Linked DNA regions of Actinocatenispora thailandica. The protein of the gene in region 1 interacts with the protein of each later gene in a pairwise test. Links are inferred from orthologs where the notes say so. Each region holds a gene or a part of one and is shown on either strand. Other genes may lie near its edges. The genes, in order: dnaE, Athai_RS11430 and rplL.

What was found.
Region 2: the proteins of dnaE (region 1) and Athai_RS11430 interact in binary tests that used the Escherichia coli proteins (3 or more experiments, as listed by UniProt). The link is inferred for Actinocatenispora thailandica from one-to-one orthologs.
Region 3: the proteins of dnaE (region 1) and rplL interact in binary tests that used the Escherichia coli proteins (3 or more experiments, as listed by UniProt). The link is inferred for Actinocatenispora thailandica from one-to-one orthologs.

What each region holds. Positions count from the first base shown.
Region 1 is NZ_AP023355.1:2,746,644-2,750,923, reverse strand. Bases 108-4,238 are described here. They hold dnaE (DNA polymerase III subunit alpha), read right to left. Parts: upstream 3,851-4,238; coding sequence 308-3,850; downstream 108-307. Other genes in these bases: Athai_RS12230 (DUF2567 domain-containing protein), read right to left, coding at 108-253. In the rest of the region: more of Athai_RS12230, read right to left, coding at 1-107. UniProt on the Escherichia coli protein: DNA polymerase III is a complex, multichain enzyme responsible for most of the replicative synthesis in bacteria. This DNA polymerase also exhibits 3' to 5' exonuclease activity. The alpha chain is the DNA polymerase catalytic subunit.
Region 2 is NZ_AP023355.1:2,568,315-2,571,371, reverse strand. The notes cover bases 90-2,997. They hold Athai_RS11430 (pyridoxal phosphate-dependent aminotransferase), read left to right. Parts: upstream 90-905; coding sequence 906-2,090; downstream 2,091-2,997. Other genes in these bases: Athai_RS11435 (CGNR zinc finger domain-containing protein), read left to right, coding at 235-777; Athai_RS11440 (MFS transporter), read right to left, coding at 90-210. In the rest of the region: more of Athai_RS11440, read right to left, coding at 1-89. UniProt on the Escherichia coli protein: Shows aminotransferase activity with methionine and histidine as substrates, and to a lesser extent also with phenylalanine.
Region 3 is NZ_AP023355.1:5,962,661-5,965,491, reverse strand. Bases 1-2,682 are described here. They hold rplL (50S ribosomal protein L7/L12), read left to right. Parts: upstream 1-990; coding sequence 991-1,374; downstream 1,375-2,682. Other genes in these bases: Athai_RS26645 (ABC transporter ATP-binding protein), read left to right, coding at 1,849-2,682; rplJ (50S ribosomal protein L10), read left to right, coding at 246-797. Also shown: more of Athai_RS26645, read left to right, coding at 2,683-2,831. UniProt on the Escherichia coli protein: The binding site for several of the GTPase factors involved in protein synthesis (IF-2, EF-Tu, EF-G and RF3). Is thus essential for accurate translation.

The DNA.
Region 1 (4,280 bases):
AGACGATCGCGGCGACCAGGCCGGTCGCCGCGGTCAGCACCGCGAGCCGCCCGTCCGCCGCGGCGAACGTCTCGGTCTCCAGGTCGTACATCCCGCCCTGATCGGTCATGATGACCTCGGCGCGGGGGGACAGCGCCGACCAGAGCAGGCCGAGCGGCGCGCCGACCGCCGCGACACACACCGCCGCGACGACCAGCACGAGTGCCTCCGCCCACCGCGGCACGCCGGGTCGGCGCGGCATCGTCGTCTTCATCGCGGCGATTCTCCCAACCTCAGGCAAGTCGGCGGATCCGGGCCCCGCGGCCAGCTATTCGAGGCAACCGGCGCCGAGCAGGCTCTTCAGTTCGGAGGTGAGGCCGGGGCCGGGCGTGACCCGCAGCGTGTCGTCGAGGGCCAGCAGGTGGTTGCGTTCCCGGCCGACCAGCTTGACCCGCACCGCGGTCTCTCCTCGGTTGTTCAGCAACGTGCGTTTGAACTCGCCCACCAGGTCCGGGTCGACCCGCTCGGCCTGGATGGCGATGGTCACGGCCGGCTCCGCGGCCAGGTCGGCGTCGGTGATCTCCAGCGTACGCAGGTCCATCGCGACCACGCTGATCTCCTGGTCGCGCCGGTTGACCCGGCCCTTCACCGCGATCGTCAGGTCCGGCGCGAGGTACTGCCCGACCAACTCGTAGGTCTTCGGGAAGAACAGCACCTCGATGCCGGCGTCGAGATCCTCCACCGTCGCCTTCGCCCACGCGTTGCCCTGCTTGGTGACCCGGCGCTCCAGCGCGGAGATGATGCCGGCGATGGTCACCGACGTGCCGTCCGCGACGTCGCCGGAGACCAGGTCGGCGATGCGCTGCTCGCTGTTCTTGCGCAGCACCCGCTCGGCGCCGTCCAGGGGGTGCCCCGACACGTACAGTCCGAGCATCTCGCGCTCGAACTCCAGCGCGGTCTTGCGCGGCCAGTCGTCGCCGGTCAGGTCGACCTCCATGCCCACCACGGTGTCCGAGGCGGTGTCGGTCATCCCACCGAACAGGTCGAACTGGCCCTCCGCCTCGCGCCGCTTCACCCCGGTCATGGCCTCGACCATGGTCTCGTGCTGTTCCAGCATCGGCCGCCGCGGATGCCCCAGCGAGTCGAACGCTCCCGCCTTGATCAGCGACTCGATCACCCTCTTGTTGCACACCGGCAGCTCGATCTTCTGCATGAAGTCGGTGAACGAGGTGTACGGCTGCTTCTGCTTGCGGGTGTTGATGATGCTGGTGACCACGTTGGCGCCGACGTTGCGCACCGCACCCAGGCCGAACCGGATGTCGGCACCGACGGCGGTGAAGTAGTTGTCGGAGTCGTTGACATCCGGCGGCAGCACCTTGATGCCCATCTTGCGGCACTCGGCGAGATAGACCGCCATCTTGTCCTTCGAGTCGCCGACCGAGGTCAGCAGCGCCGCCATGTACTCGGCGGGAAAGTTGGCCTTCAGGTAGGCGGTCCAGTAGGACACCACCGCGTAGCCGGCGGCGTGCGACTTGTTGAACGCGTACCCGGCGAACGGCAGGACCGTGTCCCACAGCGTCTGGATGGCGTCGTCGGAGTATTTGTTCTCCCGCATTCCCTTCTGGAACGCGGCGAACTGCTCCTCCAGCACCTCCTTCTTCTTCTTGCCCATCGCCTTGCGCAGGATGTCGGCCTGGCCCATCGTGAAGCCGGCGACCTTCTGCGCGATGAGCATGATCTGCTCCTGGTAGACGATCAGGCCGTACGTCTCGGCCAGGATGTCGCGCAGCGGCTCCTCCAGCTCGGGGTGGATCGGCACGATCTGCTGCCGGCCGTTCTTGCGGTCGGCGTAGTTGAGGTGGGCGTTGACGGCCATCGGCCCCGGGCGGTACAGCGCGATCACGGCGGTGGCGTCGGAGAAGCCGGTCGGCCCCATCCGTTGCAGCAGCGCCCGCATCGCGGTGCCGTCCAGCTGGAACACGCCGAGCGTCTCGCCGCGCGCCATCAGCTCGTACGTGGCCTTGTCGTCGAGCTCCAGGGTCTCCAGGTCGATCTCGACGCCGCGGTTGGCCCGGATGTTGTTGATCGCGTCCCCGATGACCGTCAGGTTGCGCAGGCCGAGGAAGTCCATCTTCAACAGACCCATCGACTCGCACGACGGGTAGTCGAAGCCGGTGATCATCGCGCCGTCCTGCGGCCGGGCCCACACCGGCACCGAGTCGATCACCGGCTCGGACGACATGATCACCGCGCAGGCGTGCACTCCGGCCTGCCGGATCAGCCCCTCCAGCCCGCGGGCGGTCTCGAAGATCTTGCCGACCTGCGGGTCGGTCTCGATCAGGGTGCGGACCTCGGTCGCCTCCGCGTACCGCTCGTGCTTCGGGTCGACGATCCCGGACAGCGGGATGTCCTTGGCCGCCACCGGCGGTGGCAGCGCCTTGGAGATCTTGTCCGCGATGGAGAAGCCCGGCTGGCCGAAGTGGATCCGCGCCGCGTCCTTGAGTGCCGCCTTCGTCTTGATCGTGCCGAACGTGATGACCTGGGCGATCTTGTCCGCGCCGTACTTCGCGACCGCGTAGTCGATCATCTCGCCGCGGCGGCGGTCGTCGAAGTCCAGGTCGATGTCGGGCATCGAGATGCGTTCGGGATTGAGGAACCGCTCGAACAGCAGGCCCAGCGGAATCGGGTCCAGCGCGGTGATGCCCAGCGCGTACGCCACGAGGGCGCCCACCGCCGACCCGCGGCCCGGCCCGGCGTAGATCCCGGACTCCTTGGCGTGTCGCACCAGGTCGGCCACGACCAGGAAGTACGCCGGGAAGCCCATCCGGTTGATGACGCTCAGCTCGTAGTTGGCGCGCTCCCGGTGGCCGTCCGGGATGCCGCCCGGGAACCGCTTCGCGAGGCCCTCCATCACCTCGTGTTCCAACCAGGTCTCCGCGTTGTACCCGTCCGGCACGTCGAAGAGCGGCATCCGGTCGTGGTGCGCGAAGACCTCCTCGTACGACCCGACGCGCTCGGCGATCAGCAGCGTGTTGTCGCAGGCCCCGGGAAGCTGGGAGTCCCACAGCTCGCGCATCTGCGCCGGCGACTTGATGTAGTAGCCGCCGCCGTCGAGCTTGAACCGGTTCGGGTCGTCCAGGGTGCTGCCGGACTGCACGCACAGCAGCGCCTCGTGCGCCTTGGCGTCCTCGGCGGCCACGTAGTGCGAGTCGTTGGTGATCACCGGGCGCAGGTCGAACCGCTTGCCGATGTCGAGCAGCCCGGTGCGGACCCGCTTCTCGATGTCGAGCCCGTGGTCCATCAGCTCCAGGAAGAAGTTGTCCCGGCCGAAGATCTCCAGGTAGCGCTCGGCCGCCGCGTACGCCTCCTCCTCCTGACCGAGCCGCAGCCGGGTCTGGATCTCCCCGGACGGGCAGCCGGTGGTGGCGATGATGCCCTCGGTGTGCCCCGAGATCAGCTCGGTGTCCATCCGGGGCTTGTAGTAGTAGCCCTCGATCGACGCCCGGCTGGACAGCGTGAACAGGTTGCGCAGGCCGGTGGCGTTCTCCGCCCACATGGTCATGTGCGTGTACGCACCGCCACCGGAGACGTCGTCGCTGCGCTGGTCCGGACGACCCCACCGAACCGGCTGCTTGTACGACCGGTCGCCGGGCGCCAGGTAGGCCTCGATGCCGAGGATCGGCTTCACGCCGGTCTTCGTCGCCTCCTGGTAGAACGCGTACGCCCCGTACATGTTGCCGTGGTCGGTCATCGCGATCGAGTCCATGCCCTGCCGCTGGACCTCGGCCAACAGCGGCTTCAGGCGGGCCGCGCCATCCAACATCGAGTATTCGGTGTGCACGTGCAGATGTGCGAACCCGGACGCCGACATGGCGCGCCTCGCCCCCCTCGTATTCACCTGGACAACCCCGCGTGCGGCCGGCGCCAGGCGGCGACCGCGGCCGTGCCGGGAGGTGTATGGCCGCACTCCCGGCGACCCCACCACGTTAGGAGCGGGGTCCGACAGAAAACCTATCGCCCCGAACGCCGCCGCTGCCGGCCGGCACGCCCGGGGGCCCGCGGACGTGGCAACCGCCACCCGCGACCGGCCGCCGCGGTCACCGGCCGGGTTCGAAGCCCTCGCTGATCGCGACCCCGGCGTACAGCCAGGCCATCCGGGTGGCGGGAGCCAGCTGCGAGTACTCGATGGTCGAACCGGGCTCCAGCGACACGTCGTAGGGCACCACGATCGAGGTCCGGGTACGCGAGCCGAAGTGCTTGAGCAGATCGGCGGTGAGCGGCAGCGGGTTCGGTGTCGGGCA
Region 2 (3,057 bases), 180 kb from region 1 along the record:
CGGCCGGCGGGCCCGGTCCAGTACCGCGCCGAGGACCGGTCCACCGGCGGCGGTGGCGGCGGTCAGGGCACCGATCACCAGACCGGCGGACCAGGTGGAGCCCGTGGCGGCGAGGCCGAGCAGCACCAGGGCGGGGCCGGACGCCTCGTCCCCGGTGCGGGCCGCCGTGGCGCCGGCGAGGTACCGGATCAGCCCGTAACGCCTTCTCACCGACTAGACGTTACACTGATGCGCATGGATGGAGTCCGGTGGACGGCAGGGTCGGCGCCGGCCGACGCGGCGCAACGGGCGGCCGACCTGCTGGTCGAGCTGCGTTCCGCGGAACCCGACCCGGCCGGCCGAATCGCCGCCGTGCTCGGCGAGCACGGCGAGACCGGCGTCCGGCTCACCCCGGCCGACCTCGACGAACTGCGCGCCGCGGCCGAGCCGGTGGCCGCCGTGTTCGCCGCGCCCGACACCACCACCGCGGCCGCCGCGCTCAACGCCCTGTTCGCCCGGCACGCCGGGCCGCCCCGGCTCACCTCGCACGGCGGTACCGCCTGGCACCTGCACGTCGACGCGGACGACGACGGCGGCTGGGGCGAGTGGTTCGTCACCTCGTCCGGGCTGGCGCTCGCCGTGCTGCTGGCCGAACGGCAGGCACCACCCGGCGGGGTGTGCGCCGCACCCGGCTGCGGCGCACCGTTCGTCGCGCACGGCGCGGGCTCCCCCCGGCGCTACTGCTCGGCCCGGTGCGCCACCCGGGTACGCGTCGCGCGGCACCGGGCCGGCGGCTGAGCCGGCCGATCCGCGCCGACCCGACACCGCGCCCGTCGGCGCGGCCGCCGCGCCGGCACCCGCCCGTACGGGCCGGGGCTGAAGCGAGGATCGGCGCGTACCGACCGGCCACGCCCTAAGGTGACGCCATGACGAGCACAGGGTCCGATCCGCTGGTGGCGCGGATGCACGAGTTCGGCACGACAGTCTTCGCCGAGATGTCGGCGCTCGCGGTGTGTACCGGTGCGATCAACCTCGGGCAGGGGTTCCCGGACACCGACGGGCCGGCGGAGATGCTCGCCGCCGCGACCGCGGCGATCCGGGACGGGCACAACCAGTACCCGCCCGGGCCCGGAGTACCGGAACTGCGTGCCGCCATCGCCGAGCAGCAGCAGCGCGACTGGCACCTCGAGTACGACCCGGACGGCGAGATCGTGGTGACCGCCGGGGCCACCGAGGCGATCGCGGCGGCGATCCTCGGCCTGTGCGAGACCGGCGACGAGGTGGTCTGCTTCGAGCCCTACTACGACTCGTACGCGGCGTCGATCGCGCTGGCGCACGCGGTGCGCCGACCCGTGACCCTGCGGCCGGGGCCGGACGGCTACACCTTCGACCCGGACGAGTTGCGCGCCGCGTTCGGCCCGCGCACCCGGGTGCTGCTGCTCAACTCGCCGCACAACCCGACCGGCAAGGTGTTCACCCCGGCCGAACTCTCGCTGATCGCGCAGCTGTGCCAGGAACACGACGTGTACGCGGTGACCGACGAGGTGTACGAGCATCTGGTCTTCATCGACTCGGCCGCGCCGCACGTGCCCCTCGCCGCCCTGCCGGGCATGTGGGAGCGCACGATCCGCATCTCCTCGGCCGGCAAGAGCTTCTCCTGCACCGGGTGGAAGGTCGGCTGGGCCAGCGGGCCCGCCCGGCTGGTCTCGGCGGTACTGCGGGTCAAGCAGTTCCTGACCTTCGTCAACGCCGGGCCGCTGCAGCCCGCCGTCGCGGTCGCGCTACGGCTGCCGCCCAGCTACCTGACCGGGGTGCGGGACCGGCTGCAGGCCGGCCGGGACCTGCTCGCCGCCGGGCTCGCCGAGGCGGGCTTCGGGGTGCACCCCTCCTCCGGCACGTACTTCCTGACCGCCGACATCGGCGCGCTCGGCGGCCGGGACGGGATCGAGTTCTGCCGGGCGCTGCCCGAACGGTGCGGCGTGGTGGCGGTGCCGACCCAGGTGTTCTACGACAACCAGGAGGTAGGCCGGCGCGTCGTCCGGTTCGCCTGCTCCAAGCGCCCCGAGGTACTCGCCGAGGCGGCGGACCGGTTGCGCACCCTCGCCAGCTAGCGCCCGGGCCGCCGGTCCGGGCGAGGCCGATGCCCGGCAGGCAGCCCGGGCGCGGCGGTTCTCCGGCTCTCGGCCCGAGCGAAGCGGTTCCCCCGCTCTCGGCCCGAGCGAAGCGGTTCCCCGGCTCTCGGCCCGGGTGCGGGCCGCGCAGGTGTTCGGGCCCGGGCTGGTCCCGGTCGAACCTGACTCCGGCCCCGTGGGCAGGCACATGACGGCACCCTTAGCACACCGCTGCACGTTTCATGGCTTGTTGTCCACAGCCACCGTGGTTATCCACAGTTTGCGATGAGGTGGTGGCGGCCGGTGCCGTTTGGGGCGACGCTGCCCGGGTGGGACGTATCAGCGGATCGACGCACCGAACGCAACATGCCAGCCCGCACCGCCGCGGGACCGTCACCCAGGATCCGGCCAGCCCGCCGACACGCCGACCGACGGCGGCCGGCCCAGGCCAAGGGCAAGGGCAAGGGCAAGGGCAAGGGCAAGGCGAGTGTCGGTCCAGCCCCGACCGGCCGACATCGGGCTGGGCAGATCTGGGCTGGGCCGCGGGCGACGATTGGATCGCCGCCCCGGACATCCCGCTGCGGCCGCGGCTGGTGCCGGCGCTACCCGACGAGCCGGCCGGGACACTGCGGCGCTGGGCGCAACGGCTCCCGGTGGGGCGACTCTGGTCGCCGCGCCACGGGACCAGGCGGGAGGCCGCGCCGTCGGTGCGGCTCGGCGGGACAGTCGGGGCGGTGTCCGGGGATCCCAACCGGGCCCTGCGCGCCGTGGCCCGCCCGAACGGTGCCGGCCCGGCCCGGCACGGCCCGCGCCGGCTACGGCTCGTACGACCCGCTGTGGTGGCGCGGGAAGCGATCCGTCCCATGGTTCCGCGCCACCCGCAGGGTGCGGACCGACCGGTGGTTCCGGACCACCCGCAGCCCCGGGACAGACCGGTGGTCTCGCCCGGCGCGAATGTCGCCCGGGC
Region 3 (2,831 bases), 3.2 Mb from region 1 along the record:
CGCTCACCGCGGACGGCCCGCGCAGGGAAGACGGTCGCGATCCACACCGCAGGTCATCCAGGCTCCCGGATGACGACGGTGCCGGTGATCCGATCCGGTGGGCGGCACGCGCCACGTGGCGCCGCCCGGAGCCGGAGTCACGGACACCGAGTCGGTTCCTCGCCCCGTGCGCCCTGCGCCGGGGCGTTTCTCGTGTCTGCCGGGCCTTCGACGAGACCGGCCCGAGCATGCATGAGAGGAGGGACATGGCGGACACACATGGCCGGACCAAGCCAGTACGCGAGGACAAGGCCGCTGCGGTCACCGAGATCGTGGACCGGTTCCGCGCCGCCTCGGCGACCGTGATCACCGAGTACCGCGGGCTGAGCGTTTCGCAGATCACCGACCTGCGGCGCGCCCTGGGTGAGGACGCGCACTACCGCGTCGCGAAGAACACGCTGGTGAAGATCGCGGCGAACGAGGCCGGCGTCGAGGGCCTCGACGCGCTGTTCGTCGGCCCGACGGCGGTCACGTTCGTCAACGGCGACGTGGTCGACGCGGCCAAGGGGCTGCGCAACTTCGCGAAGGACAACCCCGCGCTGGTCATCAAGGGCGGCGTCTTCGAGGGCAAGGCCCTCACCGCGGACGACGTCAACAAGCTGGCCGACCTGGAGTCCCGCGAGGTGCTCCTCGCCAAGCTGGCTGGTGCCATGAAGGGCAGCATGTCCAAGGCCGCGAGCCTGTTCCAGGCCCCGCTGTCGAAGACGGCGCGGCTCGCTCAGGCCCTTGCCGACAAGCAGTCCGACGAAGCTGCCTGACCTCGGAACGCATCGCGCTGCGTGATGCGGTTCCGCAGGAACGGCGGCGTCGCCGCCTGACGGTCGCACCGGCCGTCGCCATGTTCGAAGAACTCGCCGCGATCCGGTTGCGGCAGTGGGAATCCGCCGCGAGTGGTTCGCGACGACAGACATACCGCGACACGGTCGTGGAGTAGGAAAGGAATCCGCCATCATGGCGAAGCTCAGCACCGAAGAGCTGCTCGACGCGTTCAAGGAGATGACGCTGATCGAGCTGTCCGAGTTCGTGAAGCAGTTCGAGGAGACCTTCGAGGTCACCGCGGCTGCTCCGGTCGCCGTCGCGGCCGTGGGCGGCGGCGCCGCTCCGGTCGAGGCCGCCGTCGAGCAGGACGAGTTCGACGTCATCCTCGACTCGGCCGGCGACAAGAAGATCCAGGTCATCAAGGAGGTGCGCGCGCTGACCAGCCTGGGCCTGAAGGAGGCCAAGGACGTGGTCGAGGGCGCGCCGAAGGCGATCCTGGAGAAGGTCACCAAGGAGGCCGCGGAGAAGGCCAAGGAGCAGCTCGAGGCTGCCGGCGGCAAGGTGACCCTGAAGTAAGGGTCCGCACCGCGGTTCCGCTGCGGCCAGCCGGCCGCGAGCACGAAGGCGGCCGTCCCCACCGGGGGCGGCCGCCTTTTGCTGTCCGGACGGAGCGGGCCGGACGGAGTCGGCCGGGCGAGTGGGTCGGGCGCCGGGAAAGCGCCGGGCGAGTGGGCCGGGCGCCGGGGAGTGCCGGGGGAATGGGTGACGGTGGCCCAGGTCACGTAACGTTGTAGGGCAAGCCGGGCACCGCGGTCACGCTCGATCTGTCCGGAAGCTACGGAGAGCTACGAAAGATCGCGACTGGTGCGCTACGTCGAGAGAATCATGACGTACGGCTCGACTTAGACGTTACTCGGAAGTTAACTTGTTCGCGTCACTACCGGCTCCGCGGCCTCTCCGGTACCGGCGGATCGCCGAGACCGGGCCATATCGAGGCTGCGCCGGCCGTGCCACGGCCGCAGCGGTGACCACGTCGGGAAGGAAGTACGCGTGGGCGTCGAGGTGCAGATCGACGGGCTGACGAAGTCCTTCGGTCGGCAGAACATCTGGGCGGACGTCAGCTTCACGCTGCCCGAGGGCGAGATCTCCGTGCTGCTCGGCCCCTCCGGTACCGGCAAGTCGGTGTTCCTGAAGACGCTGGTCGGGCTGCTGCGGCCGGACCGCGGGCACATCTGGATCGAGGGCCGGGACCTGCCCGAACTGTCCGAGCGCGACCTGTACGAGGTGCGCAAGCTGTTCGGGGTGCTGTTCCAGGACGGCGCGCTGTTCGGCTCGATGAACCTGTACGACAACGTGGCGTTCCCGCTGCGCGAGCACACCCGCAAGTCGGAGTCGGCGGTCCGCGACATCGTGATGGAGAAGCTCGACCTGGTCGGGCTGGCCGGTGACGAGGGGAAGCTGCCGGGCGAGATCTCCGGCGGGATGCGCAAGCGGGCCGGGCTGGCCCGGGCGCTGGTGCTGGAGCCGGAGATCATCCTGTTCGACGAGCCCGACTCGGGCCTCGATCCGGTGCGCACCACGCTGCTCAACCACCTGATCGTCGATCTCAACCAGCAGACCGGCGCGACGTTCCTGATCGTCACGCACGACATCAACACGGCGCGCACGGTGCCGGACAACATCGGCCTGATCTACCGGCGGCACCTGGCCATGTTCGGGCCCCGGGAGATGCTGCTGTCCAGCGAGGAACCGGTGGTCCGGCAGTTCCTGAACGCGCAGCGGCACGGCCCGATCGGGATGGCCGAGGAGAAGGACGCGAGCGAGCTGGAGGCGGAGGCCGCGGCCGGCATCGAACTGCCGATGCTGCCGCCGATCCCGCTGCAGATGCAGCCGACCGACGGGCTGCCTCGCCCCGCGGAGCGCGCCCCGGGCGAGTGGTGCCGGGCGAACGGGGTGACCCCACCGGCCGGCTCGTTCGTGCCGGCGCCGGGCCAGCCGGTGGTGCCGGGGCAGCCGACGGTGAGCGACTGGGC